DNA from 4 places in the Pseudovibrio sp. Ad13 genome. Region 4 is predicted to be linked to each of the others. Evidence: riboswitches for the same ligand, from Rfam matches in the RefSeq annotation. Region 4 holds a riboswitch; each other region holds the start of a gene.
The links. A riboswitch is a leader RNA that binds a small molecule or an ion and turns the genes downstream of it on or off. The one in region 4 is predicted to bind thiamine pyrophosphate.

Region 1 (4,890 bases), on a different contig from region 4:
AGAAATAGCAAATCGTATGACGGCGTATTTTAGGAATACGCTGGCAGCCGCAGGAGGGCTGAAGAATCATGGCCAACGTTGTCGTAGTTGGGTCACAATGGGGTGACGAAGGTAAGGGTAAACTTGTCGATTGGCTCTCTGAGCAAGCCGACATCGTTGTACGCTTCCAAGGCGGACACAATGCAGGTCATACGCTTGTAATTGACGGAACGAGCTACAAGCTGGCACTGCTGCCATCTGGTGTTGTTCGTGGGAAACTTTCTGTCATTGGCAATGGCGTTGTGATTGACCCTCATGCACTGGTTGCTGAGATTGCACGTCTTGAAGAGCAGGGCGTTAAGATCTCCCCGGAAATCCTGCGTGTTGCTGACAATGCTACTCTTATTTTGAGCCTGCACCGCGAGCTTGATGCTTTGCGTGAAGATGCAAGCCCGGCAGGCACCAAAATCGGTACCACCAAACGCGGTATCGGCCCTGCTTATGAAGATAAAGTCGGTCGTCGTGCAATTCGCGTGATGGACCTGGCAAACATGAGCACGCTGCCAGCCAAGATTGATCGTCTGCTGACCCACCACAACGCTATTCTGCGCGGTCTGGGTCGCGATGAGATCTCTGCTGAGACCATCTACAAAGAGCTGGAAGACGTAGCTGATAAGATCCTGCCGTACATGGATAAAGCCTGGTACATGCTGGACAAAGCGCGTCGTGAAGGTAAGCGTTTGTTGTTTGAAGGTGCGCAGGGCGCGCTGCTGGACAACGACCACGGCACTTATCCGTTTGTAACCTCCTCCAATACAGTTGCAGGTCAGGCTGCTGCTGGTAGTGGTTTGGGTCCAAACTCCATCGATTACGTTCTGGGTATCACCAAAGCTTACACCACTCGTGTAGGTGAAGGTCCGTTCCCAACCGAACAGCAGAATGAAGTTGGTGAGTTCCTTGGTACCCGCGGGCACGAGTTTGGAACGAACACTGGTCGTCGTCGTCGGTGTGGCTGGTTTGATGCAGTGATTGTCCGTCAAACCGTTTGCACCAGCGGAATCAATGGGATTGCATTGACAAAGCTTGACGTTTTGGACGGACTGGATGAAATTAAGATTTGTGTTGGTTATGAGCTAGATGGTGAGCGAATCGATTACCTTCCGGCATCTCAAGGTGCTCAGGCGCGGGTTGTTCCTATTTATGAGACCCTGCCTGGTTGGAAGGAAACGACCAAAGGCGCACGGACTTGGGCAGAATTGCCAGCACAAGCTGTGAAATACGTTCGGCATGTTGAAGAGCTGATTGGTGCTCCGGTTGCTCTGTTATCAACAAGCCCTGAACGTGATGACACAATCCTGGTTCAGAATCCATTCCAGGATTAAGTCTTGAAATGAAGCTCTGGGGGCAATGGGCAGTTAAATGGCGGACTACAATTCCGTTCTAAAAAAAGCGGTAGCTGGTTTACAAGAGAACACAGGTTCTGCACGGCGGGCAGTTTATCAACGCGCGCGGAATGCAATTGTAAAGCAACTTAAAAGTTACGACCCACCTCTGTCTCCCTCCCAGATCACTGAGGAGCAGCTGAAGCTTGAAGAGGCCATTCGTAAGGTCGAAGCGGAAGCTGCTCGTGAGTCTCTCGGGTTGGGGCGGTCTAAAACCACCCCAGCTCCAAGTGCTCCAAAACCTGCAGCTCCAGAAATCTCTGCTGCATCTTCACCTGCTGGCGATCCGCCTAAGGCAGGTACAAAGGCCGATACTCCAGCGCGCGATGAGCCGAAAGCACCTGCTGCTAAAGCAGATGTGTTTAAAGAGGCGGTTCGTGCTGCGCAGGATCTTGGCAACGCCGCACATCAAGCCAATCAGATGGCGCGTGATCAGCTGCCTGAAGCTTCCAGCGAGCGTAAAGAGCCTGATCTTGGCTCCATGGATGACAAAGAGACAGGTGAACCTGCCGCGTCTCTGCCAACCAAAGGTGCTGTCGAGACGAGCGCAGAAGAGCGCTCTTGGGTGCCGGGTGAGGCACGCCGAACCAAGCTGGAAACAAAAGGTAAGTCGCGTCCTGAGATCGATGAGCCTGCCAAGGTTAAGCCAAAGACAAGCCGTAAACCTGCTTCCTCCCGCAAGCCAGCCGTTGCGCAGCGCGTTGGTGATGCGATTGAGCAGGAAGAAGGGCTGAAGCCTTCCAACACATCGGGTATTGTCGGTATAATTGTGGTCATACTGATAATCTTGGGCGTTACCGCAGGTGTCTATAGTCTGCGCGATGTTATTCTCTCCTTAGTTCTTCCAGTTGAAACCGGTGAGACTGTTGCGCCAGAGAGCGCACCTTCGAATGAAGATGAGCCGCTTCGGGTTCAGCCGGAACGTACGCCGAAGAAGAACACTGACCGCCTGTTGCCATCTGATGAAGGGGCAAAGGTCTCTCCGGATGCGACACGGGTGCAGACGACCCGGATTACCCGGAATTCATCCAGCGCTGCGCCAACCGAGACAACAGCTGAGCCTCCAGTCGTGCGTGTGGTTGAAACTCCAGCAGCACCGGCAGAAGACACATCTTCTGAGCAGGTTTTGCCGGTGACGGAACCTGCACAGCAAAGTACTGCAGTTGAGACCAATTCTGTTCCGCCAGCTGAAACCATTGGAACTGAAGCTGCGGTTTCTCCTGTTGCACAACAGAGCATACTTTACGAAGAGGCATTGACGCCGGGTGCTGCAGGTTCTGCATCACGCGGGAACGTTGTTTGGTCATTGGATGAAGCTAATGGCGATTCTGTCATCAAGGCTGTTGCGACGCTGCCATCTCGTAACTTCTCTGTTGAGATGACGTTGAAGCCGAATAGTGATCAGTCTTTGCCAGCCAGCCATCTGCTTGAGCTGAACTTCATCTTCCCAGAAGGATTTGATGGCAAAGGTGTTGAGAAGGTGCCTGGCCTGATCCTGAAGAAGACAGAGTCCGAAGCAGGTGATCCGCTTGATGGTGCTGCCGTGAAGGTTTCTGACACTCTCTTCTGGATTGCGCTGTCTGACAGTGATGAAGAAAAAGCAAAGAACCTGAAGCGTCTTTCTGAGCGTGAGTGGATTGATGTTCCACTGCTGTATAACAGCGGTCGCCGTGCAATGTTGACCTTTGAAAAAGGTACAACCGGCAACAAAGTTATCGCAGAGGCAATCAAGAGCTGGAAGTAATCTAGTTTCAGATATTTAGATTAGATTTCAAAGGCCTTGGCTCTCTCAGAGCTGAGGCCTTTTTCATTATGCTGTCGTCCGTCAGAGCAAAATCTGCTTGCATCCTTCAGCAGAAACGCGCATGTTCCTTGCTATTCCGAGGGGTGCTTTTCTTTCGAAAAGCTGAGATTGCGATGAGCTAAACCCTTTGAACCTGATCCGGGTAATGCCGGCGAAGGGACGGGACCTGAGCCATTCTTCCCGGATCTCCATGTTTGCATTTTGCTGTAACGGGAGATCCTGTGCTGAAAACATCCCAGAGAGCTAATGTAGCTCCGTTCTTCCGCCTGTTTGTGATGCCCAATACCATTGTTGGGAGTCTGCATGCTGAAGCGAGCTTTGAAACGAATTCTCCGAAGTCTTTTCGGGATTTTGCTTTTTATCGCCATTTGGGAAAGTGTGGTTCAGATTGGAGAGTTTCCTCCGTTTCTCTTGCCAGGTCCGGCGGCGGTTTTTTCCGCTTTTCTCAATCAAGGTGTTTTCCTGCTGCATCATGCAGGCATTACCGCTTGGGAGACTGTTCTCGGCTTTCTCTTTGGCGTGAGTGCTGGAGCTTCGCTGGCTGTTTTGCTGGCAGTGTCTCCCCGGATACGCCTGTTTCTGCTGCCTCCAATTGCAGCGACCCAATCTCTTCCTGTGTTTGCAATAGCCCCACTTTTAGTGCTGTGGTTCGGCTTTGGGCTCGCCTCCAAGGTTGTCATGGCCGTGATCGTGATCTTCTTTTCTGTAACCTCGACCTTCTTCGATGGTTTGCGCAGGACTGATCAGTCGCTGCTTGATCTTGGTAAGCTGCACGGCCTGAACCGCTGGCAAACACTTCGCTACATACGCATTCCCGCAGCTTTGCCTTCTCTGGCATCTGGTATGCGCATTGCTGCGGTCTTCGCGCCTATTGGGGCGGTGGTTGGAGAGTGGGTTGGTGCTAAAGGGGGGCTGGCATTCATCATGTTGCAATCCAATGCCCGCATGCAAACAGCGACTATGTTTGCGGCGTTGATTTTGCTTGCGGTGATGGTGTTGAGCCTGAGGGCAGTTGTTGAGTTCGCCACTTCTCGGATGATCTATTGGCAGAAAGAGATCTAGGTCTCAGAGTATGAGGACGTAACCTTATGAAAAAACTAGGTATTCTGTTTGGTGCGGCAATGCTTGCGAGTACGCTTCAAGTGCAAGCAGCGGGCAAGCTGACTGTGTTGCTGGATTGGTTTGCGAATCCAGACCATGCACCAATCGTGGTTGCCAAGGCACGGGGTTTCTTTGAAAAAGAGGGCCTTGATGTTGAGCTGATTGAGCCTGCTGATCCTTCCATGCCACCAAAGCTTGTTGCAGCAGGGCAGGGTGATATTGCAGTTTCCTATCAGCAGACGTTGCACCCGCAGATTGATGAGGGCATGCCGCTGATGCGGATCGGGACGTTGGTCTCTACGCCTTTGAACACACTGATTGTGTTGGAAGATGGACCAATCAAGGAGATTGCAGACCTGAAAGGCAAGCGTATTGGTTATTCCACATCCGGGTTTGAGAACGCCATGCTTGGGAAGATGCTTTCCAATGCAGGTCTGAGTTCTGACGATGTGGAGCTGATCAACGTAAACTTCTCGCTCTCACCATCTCTGATGGCTGGGCAGGTTGATGCGGTGATTGGTGGTTACCGTAACTTCGAGCTGAACCAGATGGAGATTGAAGGTG
Region 2 (4,890 bases), on a different contig from region 4:
TTCTCCCGTCTACTTACAGGGATTTGCAAATGTCCTACGATCTCGTCGTCATCGGTACCGGCCCAGGCGGTTATGTTTGTGCAATCAAGGCAGCTCAGCTCGGCATGAAAGTTGCTGTGGTTGAGAAGCGTAAGACCCATGGTGGTACCTGCCTGAACATTGGTTGTATTCCATCCAAAGCTCTGCTGCATGCCTCTGAAATGTTCGAGGAAGCAAACCACAGCTTTGAAGCCCTTGGCATCAAAACGTCCAAGCCAAAAGTGGACTGGAAGGCAATGCTGGCGCACAAAGATAAAGTGATCGACGGCAATGTGACCGGTATCGATTACCTCTTCAAAAAGAACAAGATCGACGTTCACTTTGGTACTGGCCGCGTGCTGGGTGCTGGTCGCGTAGAAGTAAAAGCTGAAGACGGCTCTACTTCCATCGTTGAAACCAAGAACATCGTTATCGCAACAGGTTCTGACGTGATGCCTCTGCCAGGTATCGAGATCGATGAGAAAACTGTCGTCTCTTCAACTGGCGCCCTGTCTCTGGATAAAGTGCCGAACCGTATGACAGTTGTCGGCGCTGGCGTTATTGGTCTTGAGCTTGGTTCTGTCTACGCCCGTCTTGGTGCTGAAGTGACCGTTGTTGAGTTCATGGACAAGATACTCGGCCCAATGGATGCAGATGTTTCCAAGCAGTTCCTCCGTATGCTGAAAAAGCAAGGCCTCAAGTTCAAGCTGTCCTCGAAGGTAACTGCGGTTCAGAAAAAAGGTCGTGCTCTGGAAGTGACCGTTGAGCCAGCAGCAGGTGAAGCCGCCGCCGCTACTCTGGATGCAGACGTGGTTCTCGTCGCGATCGGTCGCCGTCCATATACGGAAGGTCTTGGTCTGGCAGAAGCAGGTGTTGAGCTGGACGAGCGTGGCCGCGTGAAGACAGACAACCACTACAAAACCAACGTTGACGGTATCTTTGCTATCGGTGATGTGATTGCTGGCCCGATGCTTGCGCACAAAGCGGAAGACGAAGGTGTTGCAGTTGCAGAAATGCTCTCAGGTCAGGCTGGTCACGTAAACTATGACGTCATTCCTGGTGTTGTTTACACCTCTCCTGAAGTGGCCAGCGTCGGCAAAACTGAAGAAGAGCTGAAAGCTGCTGGCATCAAATTCAAGTCCGGCAAGTTCCCGTTTTCCGCAAATGGTCGTGCAAAAGCAATGCTGCACACCGACGGTTTCGTCAAAGTGCTGGCTGACGCTGAAACAGATCGCGTGCTTGGTGTTCATATCGTTGGCTTCGGTGCTGGCGAAATGATCCACGAAGCATGTGTTCTGATGGAATTTGGCGGTTCCTCTGAGGATCTGGGTCGCACCTGTCACGCGCACCCAACCATGTCCGAAGCAGTGAAAGAAGCTGCTATGGCAACATTCGCCAAGCCAATTCATATGTAATCTGGAATTTCTGGATTAAAAAAAAGCCGCTTCAGGAAACTGAGGCGGCTTTTTTGCTACTGGCGGACCAGAATATAACTGCGGGTCTTGTTGGGAATTGTTGGATCATGGTTTTCGGTGCGGACATATGCCTGAATGCGCTCTCCCATTGGCCGCAGCTCAATATGCTGGGCTTTGAAGAAACCACCGAACCGGAACGTGAGTACGCCAGAAAAGCTAAGCTGTCCTGCAGCCCAACCCCATTTGCAATCGCGAGGAGAGCAGCTGGTGAAGGCACGAGCACGCACAACCAGTTGGCCGTCAAGGCATTGCCCTTCAACTTCAATCTGAGAGAGCTCTTTCAAACGTGCTTTGGGATTTTCCCAATCCCCCAGCTCCGCCATTTCTGATTTGCGGACTTCACAGGCGGTTTGCGCTTGAGCTGCAGAAACAAGAAAGGCAAACGTGCAGAAGAATATGCACAAAAATGATGTTTGTCTAAGTTTCATGACTAAAAGCTCCCCGCCTAGTCCTCTCATATATCAATGTAGATGGGCTCTGCGAGGAGTAAATGCGTGTTTTATCCTATCACCCTAGGTCTTTTACGCTTTTGACGATGTCCTGAAGCTTGCGCGTAGCTGCGGATGGACTGGATGCCCCACAGATTGCTGAAATAACTGCAATCCCATCAGCTCCAGCTTTGATCACCTGATCCGCATTAGCAAGCGAAATTCCGCCAATTCCAACCACAGGCAACTGAGATTGAACCGTTAAACCGGCAAAGCTCTGCATACCCATGTCAGCCGCATCATCCTTACTGTTCGTCGGGAAACAGGCGCCTATGCCAAGGTAATCACAGGCGGAAATATCCGCAGTATCCAGCTCGTCCTGAGTGCTGACCGAAAGACCTAGCAGCTTATCTGAGCCGATCAGCTCCCGGGCTTTCGTGGCATCCATATCATCCTGCCCAACATGAACACCGTCCGCATCAACCGCTAAGGCAACATCTACACGATCATTGACGATTAGCGGCACATTCAACGGTTTCAACGCTCGCATCAACCGCTCTGCCAGCTCAATTTGCTTGCGCGTGCTGCCAGTCTTGTCACGAAGCTGCACAACAGTAGCGCCGTTTTGTGCGGCTGCGATTGCTATGTCGACGGGATCCTGACCGGGGCAGTCTTGCGGCCCCAGCACCAGATAAACGGACAGATCAAGCAACGGTTTCATGCATTTCAATCCGTGCTGTTGCGTTGAGGATATCGCTGTTCAGCTGATAGAGGCCGTTAATGATATCCAGCTGCAAGCTTGCTGGTCCTGCTGAATTTTTTGCAGCAATTTCACCAACCACTCCGAGGAAAACCATTGCATCAACAGCAGCATCAAATGGGTCATCGCAAACTGCCAGTGTTGCGCCAGTCAAAGCCGTTGCCGTACAGCCAAGACCAGTCGCATAAGGCATCATCTTATCCCCGTTGGCGACTTCAGCAGTGCGCGCACCATCAGTGATGAAATCGACCGGACCAGAGACAACAACAACAGCGCCCGTCTGCTTCGCCAGTTCTTTCGCTCCTGCGAGAGCAGCCTCCGAACTATCGGTGCTATCAACGCCTTTTCCTCCTGCACCCTGACCAGCAAGTGCCATGATTTCAGAGGCATTGCCACGAATGACGCTCGGCTTATTCTCCAGCAATTCACCAGCTAGCTTGGTGCGGAAGGTCAGCGCTCCAACAGCCACCGGGTCCAGCACCCAAGGGCGACCAGCTTTGTGGGCAGCAGCAGTTGCCAGCTTCATCGCCTCTGCCTGAGCAGGGGTAACCGTGCCAACGTTGACCACTAATGCACCTGTAACACTTGCAAGTTCAGGGGCTTCTTCTGGGCCATCCACCATGGCAGGGGAGGCGCCAATGGCCAGCAGGGCGTTCGCTGTGGTGTTGGCCACCACGATGTTCGTCATGTTATGGACGAGTGGACTGTTGTCACGAATTGCAGAAAGAGTTGCGCAAGCGCTTTCGACACGACCCATTTTTATCCTCGGTCTTGTTGTGCGAAAGAGAGCTGGTATCAGGGACTTGGCAAACTGCCAGACAATCTATCCCCCAACACGGCGTGAGTGCTCCCTTCGCTGGAATTATCCAGAGCAGGTTCTTCGAGTATGATCTCAGCCACAACACACGTGTCGGGCACCCCGTTTCACATCGACGAACCTAGGGGATCTGCTAAGGGAGATCAAGGTGATGTGAGGGAGGGGGACAACCTATCAACGACGCGGGTGTGCCTTGTCATAAGCGTCCAACAGCTGTGCACTGTTCACTTCCGTATAAATCTGTGTGGTAGAAAGGCTTGCGTGCCCCAGTAGCTCCTGAATGCTCCTCAAATCCCCGCCTTCAGAGAGCAAATGAGTTGCAAACGAATGGCGTAAAGCGTGAGGAGTTGCGGTGTCTGGTAGACCAAGAGCACTGCGGATTTTTTGCATGGCCAGCTGGATCATACGCGCATTCAGCGGGCCACCACGAACGCCGCGAAACAGCGGTGAGCTGCCCGACAGATCATAAGGGCACTGCTTTTTGTAGGCTTCAATAGCTTCTATTACCACTGGCAGAACCGGAACAAGCCGTTCTTTGTTGCCTTTACCGCGAATCTTCAGCGACTTATCCCCCTCCTTCGGCGCTGAGGCCGATGTCAGAGACAGCGCTTCAGAGATACGGAGACCGCAACCGTAGAGCAGTGTGAACACCGCTGCGTTGCGGGATTCAACCCAGGGAGTGTCCTCAAAAGCGAGATCGCTGCTGACAATCGCTTTGGCTTCCTCAACGGGGATAGGCTTGGGCAGGCTGCGGGGAAGTCTCGGCGTACGAACAGCTGCAGCACCAGCCGCATTCACCTCACCGCGCTCCTCCAGAAACGAGAGGAAGGAGCGGATGCCAGCCAACCCGCGGGCAAGCGTCCGCGTCTGCGCGCCATCCCTCCGACGCGTCGCCAGAAATGCGCGAAAGTCCTTTGGTTTCAAAGACTCCAGATGCCGCAGGGCAACCGGTTCGCCTTCATAACTGGTCATGAAGCGCAGGAACTGACGGGTGTCGCGCTCATACGCTTCCAGTGTCCGTTCAGCCAGTCGCCGTTCAGAGCCCAGATGATCAATCCAGTCTTCTATCGCTGCGGTAACATCTGGTTTGCAGATGATGAGTAAGTCTTCGCCGCTATCAAGGGAATTTGCCATTCGCAAAGTGTAAGCGCCAAATCTGGCTGAATGGTTACCAAAAGATAAACATACACGCCTTTGCGAAATGCCTGCGCAAATTCAGTTGATGACGATTGGCTGCCCGTGATCACTGATGATCCGGTCAATTTCCTGCCGAGCGGCCATCGCAAACCGTTTCTGGTTCTCGGTTGGCACCACAGAATCCCCCAAAACGACGATGTTCTCGTCATTAAACCGGTTCGCCGGGCCTGTGTAATTGAAGCTGCCGACAATCAT
Region 3 (4,890 bases), on a different contig from region 4:
GTTGAGCAGTTGTTGGGTTTCAGCAGGTGGGTGCGCTGATCCGTCGGCGACGAGGATTGCTTTGTTCGTGATGCGACGGGCATCTTGTGGGTCATGACTGACCATGAGAAGCGTCGTGCCTGTTTCTGCAACGAGGTCTGCGACCAGGTCCAGCATCTCGGCTTTAAGCGCTGGACCAAGGGCAGCGAAGGGTTCATCGAGTAACAGCAGATCACGGTGCTGAACCAATACACGGGCAAGCGCGACACGGCTTTGTTGACCACCAGACAGTTCAGCTGGTTTGCGTGCTCCCATCCCCGCCAGACCGACCCGCACAAGGGCCGCGTCAACTTGTTCTTGCTCAGGTTTTGAGAGCTTTCCGTCAGGCCGCAAACCGAGGGCTGCGTTTTGGGCCGCAGTTAAGTGCGGAAACAGATTGCCATCTTGAAACAGCATGGCGATTGGGCGTTTTCCCGGAGCCTGCTTGGTGAGCTCTTGTTTCTTCCAAAAAATGCGTCCTTGCGATAATTCACGGAACCCGGCAATAGCCTCAAGCAAGGTTGATTTTCCTGCGCCAGATGGGCCAATGACGGCAACGCTGCTGCCAGCTTCAACGTGCAAGTTGGCCTGCAATTGGAAACGGCCATTTGCAATGAGACAAGAGCTAAGCTTCAGCATGCCAGCGACCTCCCCGGTCTAAAATCCAGAACAGTGCCATTGAAAGCACAAGCAGTAAAAGAGCTCCGCCGGCTGCTGCCTGCATTTTGTATGCCCCCATCAAGCGGTAAATCTGTAAAGGCAGCGTTGCAATTTCCGGATCTGCAAACAGGGCAATCACGCCAAGGTCTCCCATGGAAAGTGCCGCTGCAAGCCCCGCAGCAAACCCGATCTGTGGCCGCATACGTGGAATGAGGACACGTGAGAAGAACACCCAGCCTTCCATATTTAGAGACAAGGCCAACCGTCCATGACGTGAAACCGTATCTCGCGCAGCAGGGACAAGAATGCGAAGGGCAAACGGCAATGCCATCGCCGCATTGACGAGTGCTGTCACAGGAAGAGCAAGGTCTGACGGGTTTGCCCATGGACGTATAATGATAAACAAACCCGTTCCAATCACCAGCGGGGATGCCGCTAATCCCAAAATTCCAGCAAGTTCAACCACACTATGCCGGCGAACGGCGATTGCGGCTGCCATAGGCAACGCGAGCAGCAACAAGATCACTGTGCTGGCTAAGGCGACAGCAACAGAAACGAGTGCCGCCTTCAACACAATAAACGGCACCAGAAACAGACCGCTAAACCCTGACAGAACAACGGCACTGAGCGGCAAAAGCAAAAACAGCGTTGCAAGTGAAATCCAGAGGATGTCTGCGACAGGTGCACCACCATCCCAGCGCTGGATCGCTCGGTCCAGTCCTGCGCCAAACCCTTCACCACGTGAAAGCTTCAGTGCTGCGAAAGCTGCAGCAGCAGTGAGCATGAGTTGCAATGCAGAAAGCAGCGCGGCGCGGCCAAGATCAAAATCGTAAGTAAAAGCCTGATAGATCGCCAGCTCAATAGTTGTCGCCCGCGGCCCGCCACCAAGTGTCAGAGCAACAGCAAAGCTTGTCAGGCAGATCGCAAAGATCACAGCCAGTGCACCGGGTAGAATGCGCGCGAGCATGGGGAGTTCTATCAGCCGAAACAGGGCTTTTCCATCACACCCAAGCTGCGCCGCAAGGCGAAAGCGCTCTGAGGGAACCTCTTGCCACCCCTGCAAGATCAATCGGGTTGCCAGCGGAAGGTTGAAGAAAACATGAGCCAGCACAACACCGTGGAGGCCATAAATGCGAATGGGTGAAGCACCGAAATAGACAAGCACATCAGATATCCAGCCCGCACGGCCAAACACCTGCAGTAACCCAAGAATGGCGACAATAACTGGAAGAATGAAGGGCGCACCAAGCAGGGCAATAAGCAAACTGCGGCCCGGAAACCGCCGTCGCGCCAGGGCGCGCGCAACCGGCACAGCCAGCGCAACACTGATCACAGCAGAAAGCACGGCCTGCGTGAGCGTAAACTTGAGAGCGGCCCAATCGGAAGAGGAAAAGCCGTGACCCGCTTCGGCTCGCAGAGCAACCGCGGCCAACGTGCCAAGTATGAGTGCCGCGACAAGCAATGCCGCGGCAACACCGGGAAGCGAACTTACTGGCTGAGCGCTTCTAGCCATTCCGGCAGAGCCTCACTTCTTGCAGTAGCAGCTTCGTCAGGCTTAAAGAACAAAGCTTTTTCAGGCACCTGCAGTGTGTCAAAGCCAGCAGGCAAACCACCTTCAGGTGTCACAGCAGGATACATCCAGTTGGTCGTTGGAATGATTGTCTGGAAAGCATCTGAAACCATGAAGTTCAGGAACTTGTCTGCCAACTCTGGCTGATCAGTCCCGGCAAGCTTTGCCGCTACTTCAACCTGCATGTAATGGCCTTCTTCAAACGCGGCAGTGGTCTTGCTGTTATCTTCCTCGGCAATCAGGTGGTAAGCCGGAGACGTGGTGTAACTGAGCACCATCTCCGCTTCCCCATCAAGGAAAAGACCGTAGGCTTCAGACCAACCTTTTGTAACCGTCACGATGTTATCGGAAAGATCCGCCCACACATCAGCAGCTTCGTCTCCGTAAGCCGCTTTCACCCAAAGCAGCAGCCCGAGGCCGGGCGTAGAGGAGCGTGGATCCTGAATAAGGATCTTGGCATCACTCTTTGCAAGCTCGCGGAAGTTGGTTGGTACGGTTTCGCCAGCCTTGTGTACGAAGGCAAAGTAGCCCCAATCGTACGGCACAAAGGTTTCGTCAGCCCACTCCACTGGCAGTGTGTATTGGGCTTCAACAGTGTGTGGTGCAAACAGGCCAGTTTTCTTGGCAGTCTCTACCAGATTGGTGTCCAGACCCAGCACCACATCGGCATCTGAGTTTTTACCTTCAAGACGAATGCGGGAAAGCAGTGCTGCGCCATCTTCGACGCCAACAAGTTTCAGGTCACACTCGCATACAGCCTCAAACGCTTCTTCCACTTTTGGGCCTGGGCCCCAGTCAGAAACGAAGCTGTCGTATGTGTAAACTGTCAGTTGAGGCTTCTCAGCAGCCATCGCTGATGTTGCAGTGAGTAATCCCGCAGCAATTAACAGATGTTTCAAGTCATCCTCCATTGCGGCGAGAGGGCAAGGATGGATGAAACCGGTACCCTTCCCTCCGCCGGTTCTAGCCGGTTCAGGTTCAACGGGTTCGCCACTAAAGCATCTCAGCACGACAAATACGCGCACCCCGAGGTCAAGCGGTTCTTAACCGGAAAAACACAGAAGCGCAACTGGATATAGCCAGCGTCTGGAGAGCACCTGTAGGGAGTTGCAATAAAAAGCCCGGGCAGTTTCCTGCCCAGGCTCGTCGCATTTATTAGGCTGTCAGGTCGAAGCGGTCGGCGTTCATGACCTTGGTCCATGTTGCCACGAAATCGCGGACGAACTTTTCGTGGTTGTCATCCTGAGCATACACTTCAGCATAAGCGCGCAGGATTGAGTTGGAGCCAAACACAAGGTCTGCACTGGTTGCAGTCCACTTAGGCTTGCCAGATTTGCGGTCACGGATTTCATAGGTGCCATCTTTGAGTGGATGCCAGCTGTTGTCCATATCGGTCAGGTTGACGAAGAAGTCCGTTGTCAGCTGACCTTCGCGGTCCGTGAAGACACCGTGCTTTGATCCGCCATAATTGGCACCAAGAACGCGCAGGCCACCAACAAGTGCAGTCATTTCCCAGCCAGTGAGGCGGAGGAGCTGAGCACGATCCAGCATCATCTCTTCCGGGCTAACAGCGTACTCTTGCTTCTGCCAATTACGGAAGCCATCAGAAATAGGCTCCAAAACAGAGAAGGATGTCGCGTCTGTCATCGCATCTGTTGCATCACCGCGACCAGAAGCGAATGGAACTTCCACGTTGAAACCAGCTGCCTTGATGGCATTTTCCACACCAACATTTCCTGCCAGCACGATCACATCTGCGACTGAGGCTCCTGCCTGCGCTGCGATTGGTTCAAGCACAGCCAGAACTTTGGCAAGCCGGTCTGGCTCATTGCCAACCCAATCCTTTTGAGGAGCGAGGCGGATACGAGCACCGTTGGCACCACCGCGCATATCAGAACCGCGATAGGTACGTGCGCTGTCCCAAGCGGTTTTGATCAGGTCTTCATTGCTCAAACCACTTGCCGCAATTTTTGCTTTCACCGCAGTAACATCATAGTTGGTGTTGCCTGCTGGAACAGGATCCTGCCAGATAAGGTCTTCTTTCGGCACATCCGGGCCAAGATAATTGGCTCTCGGTCCCATGTCGCGGTGTGTCAGCTTGAACCATGCACGCGCAAACGTATCTCTGAAGTACTCAGGATCTGCGATGAATTTCTGACAGTACTCGTTGTAGATCGGGTCAACCTTCATCGCCATGTCCGCATCCGTCATGATCGGATTGTGACGAACAGACGGATCCGTTGGGTCAACAGGCTTGTCTTCTTCCTTGATGGAAACAGGTTCCCATTGCCATGCGCCGGCAGGAGATTTTACCTGCTCCCATTCATGGCCGAACAGCATATCAAAGAAACCCATATCGAATGTGGTTGGGTGTGTGGTCCACGCACCTTCGATACCAGAAGTAAAGGCATTCGTTGCCTTGCCATCCTGTCCGGGGTTAGACCAGCCAAAGCCCTGCTCTTCAAGACCAGCGGCTTCCGGTGCGACGCCGATGTTATCGACGGCACCGCGTCCATGGGTTTTACCAACGGTGTGACCACCACAAGTCAGCGCAGCAGTTTCCTCGTCATTCATTGCCATACGAGCAAAGGTTTCGCGGATCTGATCAGCTGTTTTTTGCGGACCGGGAACGCCATTCACGC
Region 4 (4,890 bases):
CTTTTCGCGGCGGTAGTAGGTGTCGCCGTGTTGGTAGAAATCTGATGCCTTATCAGGCACTTTGCTTTCCAAGCCTGCCAGCTGTTCCTCAGTGATACCGAGTTTTTCGATGAGCGCATGGATAGCTCGCAACATGGGGCCAGCAACATCATCTGAGTAAATCTGATCGCCACTCATCACGAGGGCAGTTGGCCATTTTTCCTTGTCAATTTTGGTGCCGTTCTCAGCCCTGATATGCTTTGCCAGAAACTGATCAGCTGCGACCAGACCATCGCCGGATTCGTGATGTGGTTTGCGGCAGGACCCGTGCAGGAGCGAGGAAACTTTTGAGCTTAGCAGAAAGCCGGGAAGCTCCTGATTTTCATAGCAGAGATCAGGCGCCCATACGGAATGATCCTGCCAACCAGCCTCCTCGTCATCCTCCATACGCAGAGCGAGGCGATAGCTGATCCAAGTGTCATGCGGTAAAGGGCTTTGGAGAGGTAGATCGATCAGGAGGTAGTGGAGATGTACCCCTGCTGAGATCAGGTTTACCTCAGTTTGCGCTTTCGTCAGCTCGTAGGTTTGCGGCTCACGGCCTTGTGGGAGCAAATCCAGTTTCACATCCGCCGGAGCGCGCACTGCGAGCCAGAATGTTAAACGTGAGGTTTCCAGTCGACGCAAGATTGGGCCAGCTAAAACGGATGGGAGAGAACAGGTTTCAAGCATTCGTTGATATTATTTTTCGCGATATCCAGATGTGAAATTCTTAGATGAGAGATAGGTATGCAATCCTCAAAAGCCAATATGGATCAGCAACTCTCTTCTCTGAAAGACCAAACTACAAAAGTTTTCTGAACCCCGCCTGAACCGAACCTGCCTTGACAGTAGTTCATAATCGTTCTAGCAAAATCATGTATGCAGGGGAGTCTCACCAAGGAGACTGAGAGGCTGACAGAGCGCAAGCTCGGCGACGCGACCCTTAGAACCTGACCCAGTTGATACTGGCGTAGGAAGCACGGGTCGCGGGACCTGTTTATAAGGCTAGTGTAACAACCGCGATCTTAGCAGCAGAAGTTCTTTCTGCCGTTTCCCAGCCAAGACTCATCTGGTGTCTTTTTCGAGTTATGAACTTGAGGAGCACCATAATGACGACGCCAAACCCATCCATCACCACAGGCGCCTTGCCAGCAGCGCGTAAAATCTACGTTCGTGGCAGCCTGCACGAAGACGTGCTCGTGCCCATGCGCGAGATCAGCGTACACCCAACTGCAGGCGAGCCACCGCTGCCAGTCTATGATAGTTCCGGCCCATACACAGACCCAACGGCAACAACGAATATTTCTGAAGGTTTGCCTGCTCTACGGCGCAAGTGGATCGAGGCGCGCGGTGACACCGAGGAATATGATGGCCGTGAGATTAAGCCTGAAGACAATGGTTTTGTGAAAGGCGACCGGCTTGTTCCTGAGTTTCCGGTGAAGCCTCGCCCCTTGCGCGGAAAGGACGGTAAAGCCGTCACCCAGCTGGCCTATGCCCGCGCTGGCATTATCACACCGGAGATGGAGTTTATCGCCATCCGCGAAAACCAGTTGCGGGAAGCGGTTGCAGAAGAGCGGTGTGGCAATGACTGGGGTGCGAGCATTCCAGATTATGTAACACCAGAGTTTGTACGTGATGAGGTGGCTGCTGGCCGCGCGATCATTCCGTCAAACATCAACCACCCTGAGAGTGAGCCGATGATCATCGGGCGGAACTTTCTGGTCAAGATCAACGCCAATATGGGTACATCTGCTGTTACCTCTTCCATGGAAGAGGAAGTAGACAAGATGGTGTGGTCGATCCGCTGGGGTGCTGACACGGTGATGGATCTGTCTACCGGGCGTAATATTCACAACACCCGTGAGTGGATCATCCGCAACAGCCCTGTACCAATTGGGACTGTCCCGCTTTATCAGGCACTTGAGAAGGTGAATGGCATTGCCGAGGATCTGACTTGGGAGATTTTCCGCGACACCCTGATTGAACAGGCAGAGCAAGGGGTTGATTACTTTACCATTCATGCAGGTGTGCGCCTGCACATGGTGCCGATGACCGTCAATCGCGTGACCGGCATTGTCTCCCGTGGAGGCTCCATCATGGCCAAGTGGTGTCTGCATCACCACAAAGATAGCTTCCTCTATGAACACTTTGACGAAATCTGCGATATTTGTCGCCAGTATGATGTTGCCTTCTCCCTTGGTGATGGATTGCGTCCGGGTTCCATTGCAGATGCCAATGATGAAGCGCAGTTTGCAGAGCTGGAGACACTTGGAGAACTTACCAAAATTGCGTGGGCCAAGGATTGCCAGGTGATGATCGAAGGGCCGGGCCATGTGGCCATGCACAAGATCAAAGAAAACATGGATAAACAGCTGGAATGCTGCCATGAGGCGCCGTTCTATACGCTTGGGCCCCTTACTACCGATATCGCACCCGGTTATGACCACATCACCTCCGGCATTGGCGCTGCGATGATCGGGTGGTTTGGCTGTGCCATGCTTTGCTATGTGACGCCCAAAGAGCATCTGGGATTGCCGGACCGGGATGATGTAAAAACCGGCGTGATTACCTACAAGATTGCAGCTCATGCAGCTGATCTTGCCAAAGGCTTGCCAGGTGCCCAGCGGCGGGATGATGCCTTATCTCGTGCTCGCTTTGAATTCCGCTGGGAGGATCAATTCAACCTCTCTCTCGATCCCGATACTGCGCGAGAGTTCCACGATGAAACTCTGCCGAAAGACGCGCATAAAGTGGCTCATTTCTGCTCTATGTGCGGACCTAAGTTCTGTTCCATGCGGATCTCGCACGATATCCGCGCGGAGGCCCAGAAGGAAGGTATGGAGGCTATGGCAGCCAAGTTCCGCGAAGGCGGCAAGTTGTACCTGCCACTTGAAGGGACAGAGCAGTGATTACGATTGCAGGAGCCGGCCTTGCGGGGCTGGCTTCCGCCTATGAGCTAGCAAAGCGCGGTGCATCCGTCACTATCTTTGAAAAATCCGCTAAACCGGGCGAAAGCAGTGTCGCACGGTTTGCCGGCGGCATGCTTGCTCCGTTTTGCGAGCGTGAAAGCGCAGAAGAAGACGTTGTTACACTTGGGGTGCAAGCCGCTGATTGGTGGTCTCAGGTAACGCTTGTGACCCGGCACGGAACGCTGGTGGTTACTCCGCCGCGCGATCAGGCCGAGCTGACCCGTTTTGCACGGCGGACCTCACACTTTACCGAGGTGAACGGTCAAGCGATCTCAGAGCTGGAGCCAGCATTGGCTGGACGCTTTGAGCGTGGGCTGTTTTTCAAAGAGGAAGCTCATCTGGACCCACGGCAGGCACTGGCTGACCTGACAGGGGCTGTTCAGGAGCTTGGGGTAGAGATCCAATATGGAAGGACTGCACCTGAGCGGGTCAATCTCAATTGCACAGCAACCGCATCCAGCCTTCCTGACTTGCGGGCTGTGCGCGGTGAGATGGCGATTTTGCATTGTCCTGAGGTTCAGCTTTCCCGTGTCATCCGGCTCTTACACCCACGTATGCCGCTTTATCTGGTCCCGCGGGCTGATGGTTTATTCATGATTGGCGGGACCATGGTGGAGAGTAATTCTGAACGTCCTCCTACTCTTCGCTCCCTTACAGAAATGCTGAGCACAGCCTTTGCCATTCACCCTGCCTTTGCCGAGGCCAGTGTGGTTGAAATTGGAGCGGGATTGCGTCCAGCGTTTCCAGACAACTTGCCTCGACTGATCGAGCATGACGGGTCTCTTCACCTCAACGGGCTTTACCGCCACGGTTTTCTGCTTGCACCAGCACTGGCACAGCAAGCAGCACAACATCTTTTGAAGGAGGCTTGCGTATGAAGATCATCGTGAATGCGGAACCACGCGAGGTCACCAACGAAACGTTGGAGGATGCTCTTACGGAGCTGGAGTTCACCAGCCCCGCTGTTGCGACGGCTTTGAACGGCCGTTTTGTTCCTCGTGAGGACTACTCTGTGACATCCCTTTCAGAAGGCGATCGACTGGAAGTTCTTGCGCCTATGCAGGGAGGGTAACATGCAGCTTTATGGTACAGACATTAGTTCCCGGCTGTTGCTAGGAACAGCGCAATATCCCTCTCCTGCGGTACTGCAAAAAGCAATTGAGACCAGCAGAACAGAGATCATCACGGTCTCTTTGCGGCGCGAAACCGCTGACGGTTCTGGAGCTGGTTTCTGGGGGCTATTGAAAGATAGTGGCTGCAGAATTCTGCCCAACACCGCTGGGTGCCATAGCGTGCAAGAAGCCGTTGTTACTGCACAGATGGCTCGCGAGTTGTTTGGAACCGACTGGATCAAGCTAGAGGTTATCGGCAACTCAGACACCTTACAGCCCGATATCTTTGGGTTGGTCGAAGCTGCGAGGATTCTCTGTGCAGATGGTTTCAAGGTGTTTCCATACACAACTGATGATCTTGTGGTTGGCGAAAAGTTGTTGGAAGCCGGATGCAAACTGCTGATGCCGTGGGGGGCTCCCATCGGGTCTGGTCAGGGCCTGCGAAATCCTGAGGCCTTGCGGGCCATGCGGGCGCATTTTCCGGATGTACCCTTGATCGTGGATGCTGGTATTGGGCGTCCCTCTGACGCCATGCGTGCAATGGAGCTTGGCATGGATGCTGTTCTACTCAACACCGCAGTTGCCAAAGCGGGTGACCCGGTTTTGATGGCGCAGGCCATGGCACAGGCAATTGAAGCAGGGCGGAATGGAAACATCGCAGACCCTATGGACCCACGCGACATGGCGGTTCCCTCTACCCCAATCCTTGGCATGGCGGAGTTGCTCTGATGGAACGGTTTTATCTGATTGCCGGAGACGCGGACTGGATTGAACAGCTTGTCCCTCACGGC

Region 1: linked by a shared signal. The riboswitch ahead of PsAD13_RS04910 (ABC transporter permease) and the one ahead of thiC (phosphomethylpyrimidine synthase ThiC) in region 4 are both predicted to bind thiamine pyrophosphate.
Region 2: linked by a shared signal. The riboswitch ahead of thiM (hydroxyethylthiazole kinase) and the one ahead of thiC (phosphomethylpyrimidine synthase ThiC) in region 4 are both predicted to bind thiamine pyrophosphate.
Region 3: linked by a shared signal. The riboswitch ahead of thiB (thiamine ABC transporter substrate binding subunit) and the one ahead of thiC (phosphomethylpyrimidine synthase ThiC) in region 4 are both predicted to bind thiamine pyrophosphate.

What each region holds. Positions count from the first base shown of each region.
Region 1 is NZ_LMCC01000004.1:46,259-51,148, reverse strand. Features, by position in the region: gene PsAD13_RS04920 (adenylosuccinate synthase) at 69-1,361, shown strand; gene PsAD13_RS04915 (hypothetical protein) at 1,399-3,165, shown strand; TPP riboswitch at 3,295-3,402, shown strand; gene PsAD13_RS04910 (ABC transporter permease) at 3,529-4,287, shown strand; gene PsAD13_RS04905 (ABC transporter substrate-binding protein) at 4,314-4,890, shown strand, end outside.
Region 2 is NZ_LMCC01000002.1:494,290-499,179, forward strand. Features, by position in the region: gene lpdA (dihydrolipoyl dehydrogenase) at 30-1,433, shown strand; gene PsAD13_RS03115 (hypothetical protein) at 1,490-1,921, opposite strand; gene thiE (thiamine phosphate synthase) at 2,001-2,642, opposite strand; gene thiM (hydroxyethylthiazole kinase) at 2,626-3,438, opposite strand; TPP riboswitch at 3,511-3,613, opposite strand; gene PsAD13_RS03130 (tyrosine recombinase XerC) at 3,673-4,632, opposite strand; gene PsAD13_RS03135 (phospholipase D-like domain-containing protein) at 4,714-4,890, opposite strand, start outside.
Region 3 is NZ_LMCC01000006.1:117,267-122,156, reverse strand. Features, by position in the region: gene PsAD13_RS09890 (ATP-binding cassette domain-containing protein) at 1-657, opposite strand, end outside; gene PsAD13_RS09885 (thiamine/thiamine pyrophosphate ABC transporter permease ThiP) at 644-2,191, opposite strand; gene thiB (thiamine ABC transporter substrate binding subunit) at 2,167-3,147, opposite strand; TPP riboswitch at 3,181-3,287, opposite strand; gene katG (catalase/peroxidase HPI) at 3,404-4,890, opposite strand, start outside.
Region 4 is NZ_LMCC01000003.1:29,105-33,994, reverse strand. Features, by position in the region: gene PsAD13_RS04470 (hypothetical protein) at 1-708, opposite strand, end outside; TPP riboswitch at 892-1,012, shown strand; gene thiC (phosphomethylpyrimidine synthase ThiC) at 1,107-2,927, shown strand; gene PsAD13_RS04460 (FAD-dependent oxidoreductase) at 2,924-3,865, shown strand; gene thiS (sulfur carrier protein ThiS) at 3,862-4,059, shown strand; gene PsAD13_RS04450 (thiazole synthase) at 4,061-4,828, shown strand; gene PsAD13_RS04445 (thiamine phosphate synthase) at 4,828-4,890, shown strand, end outside.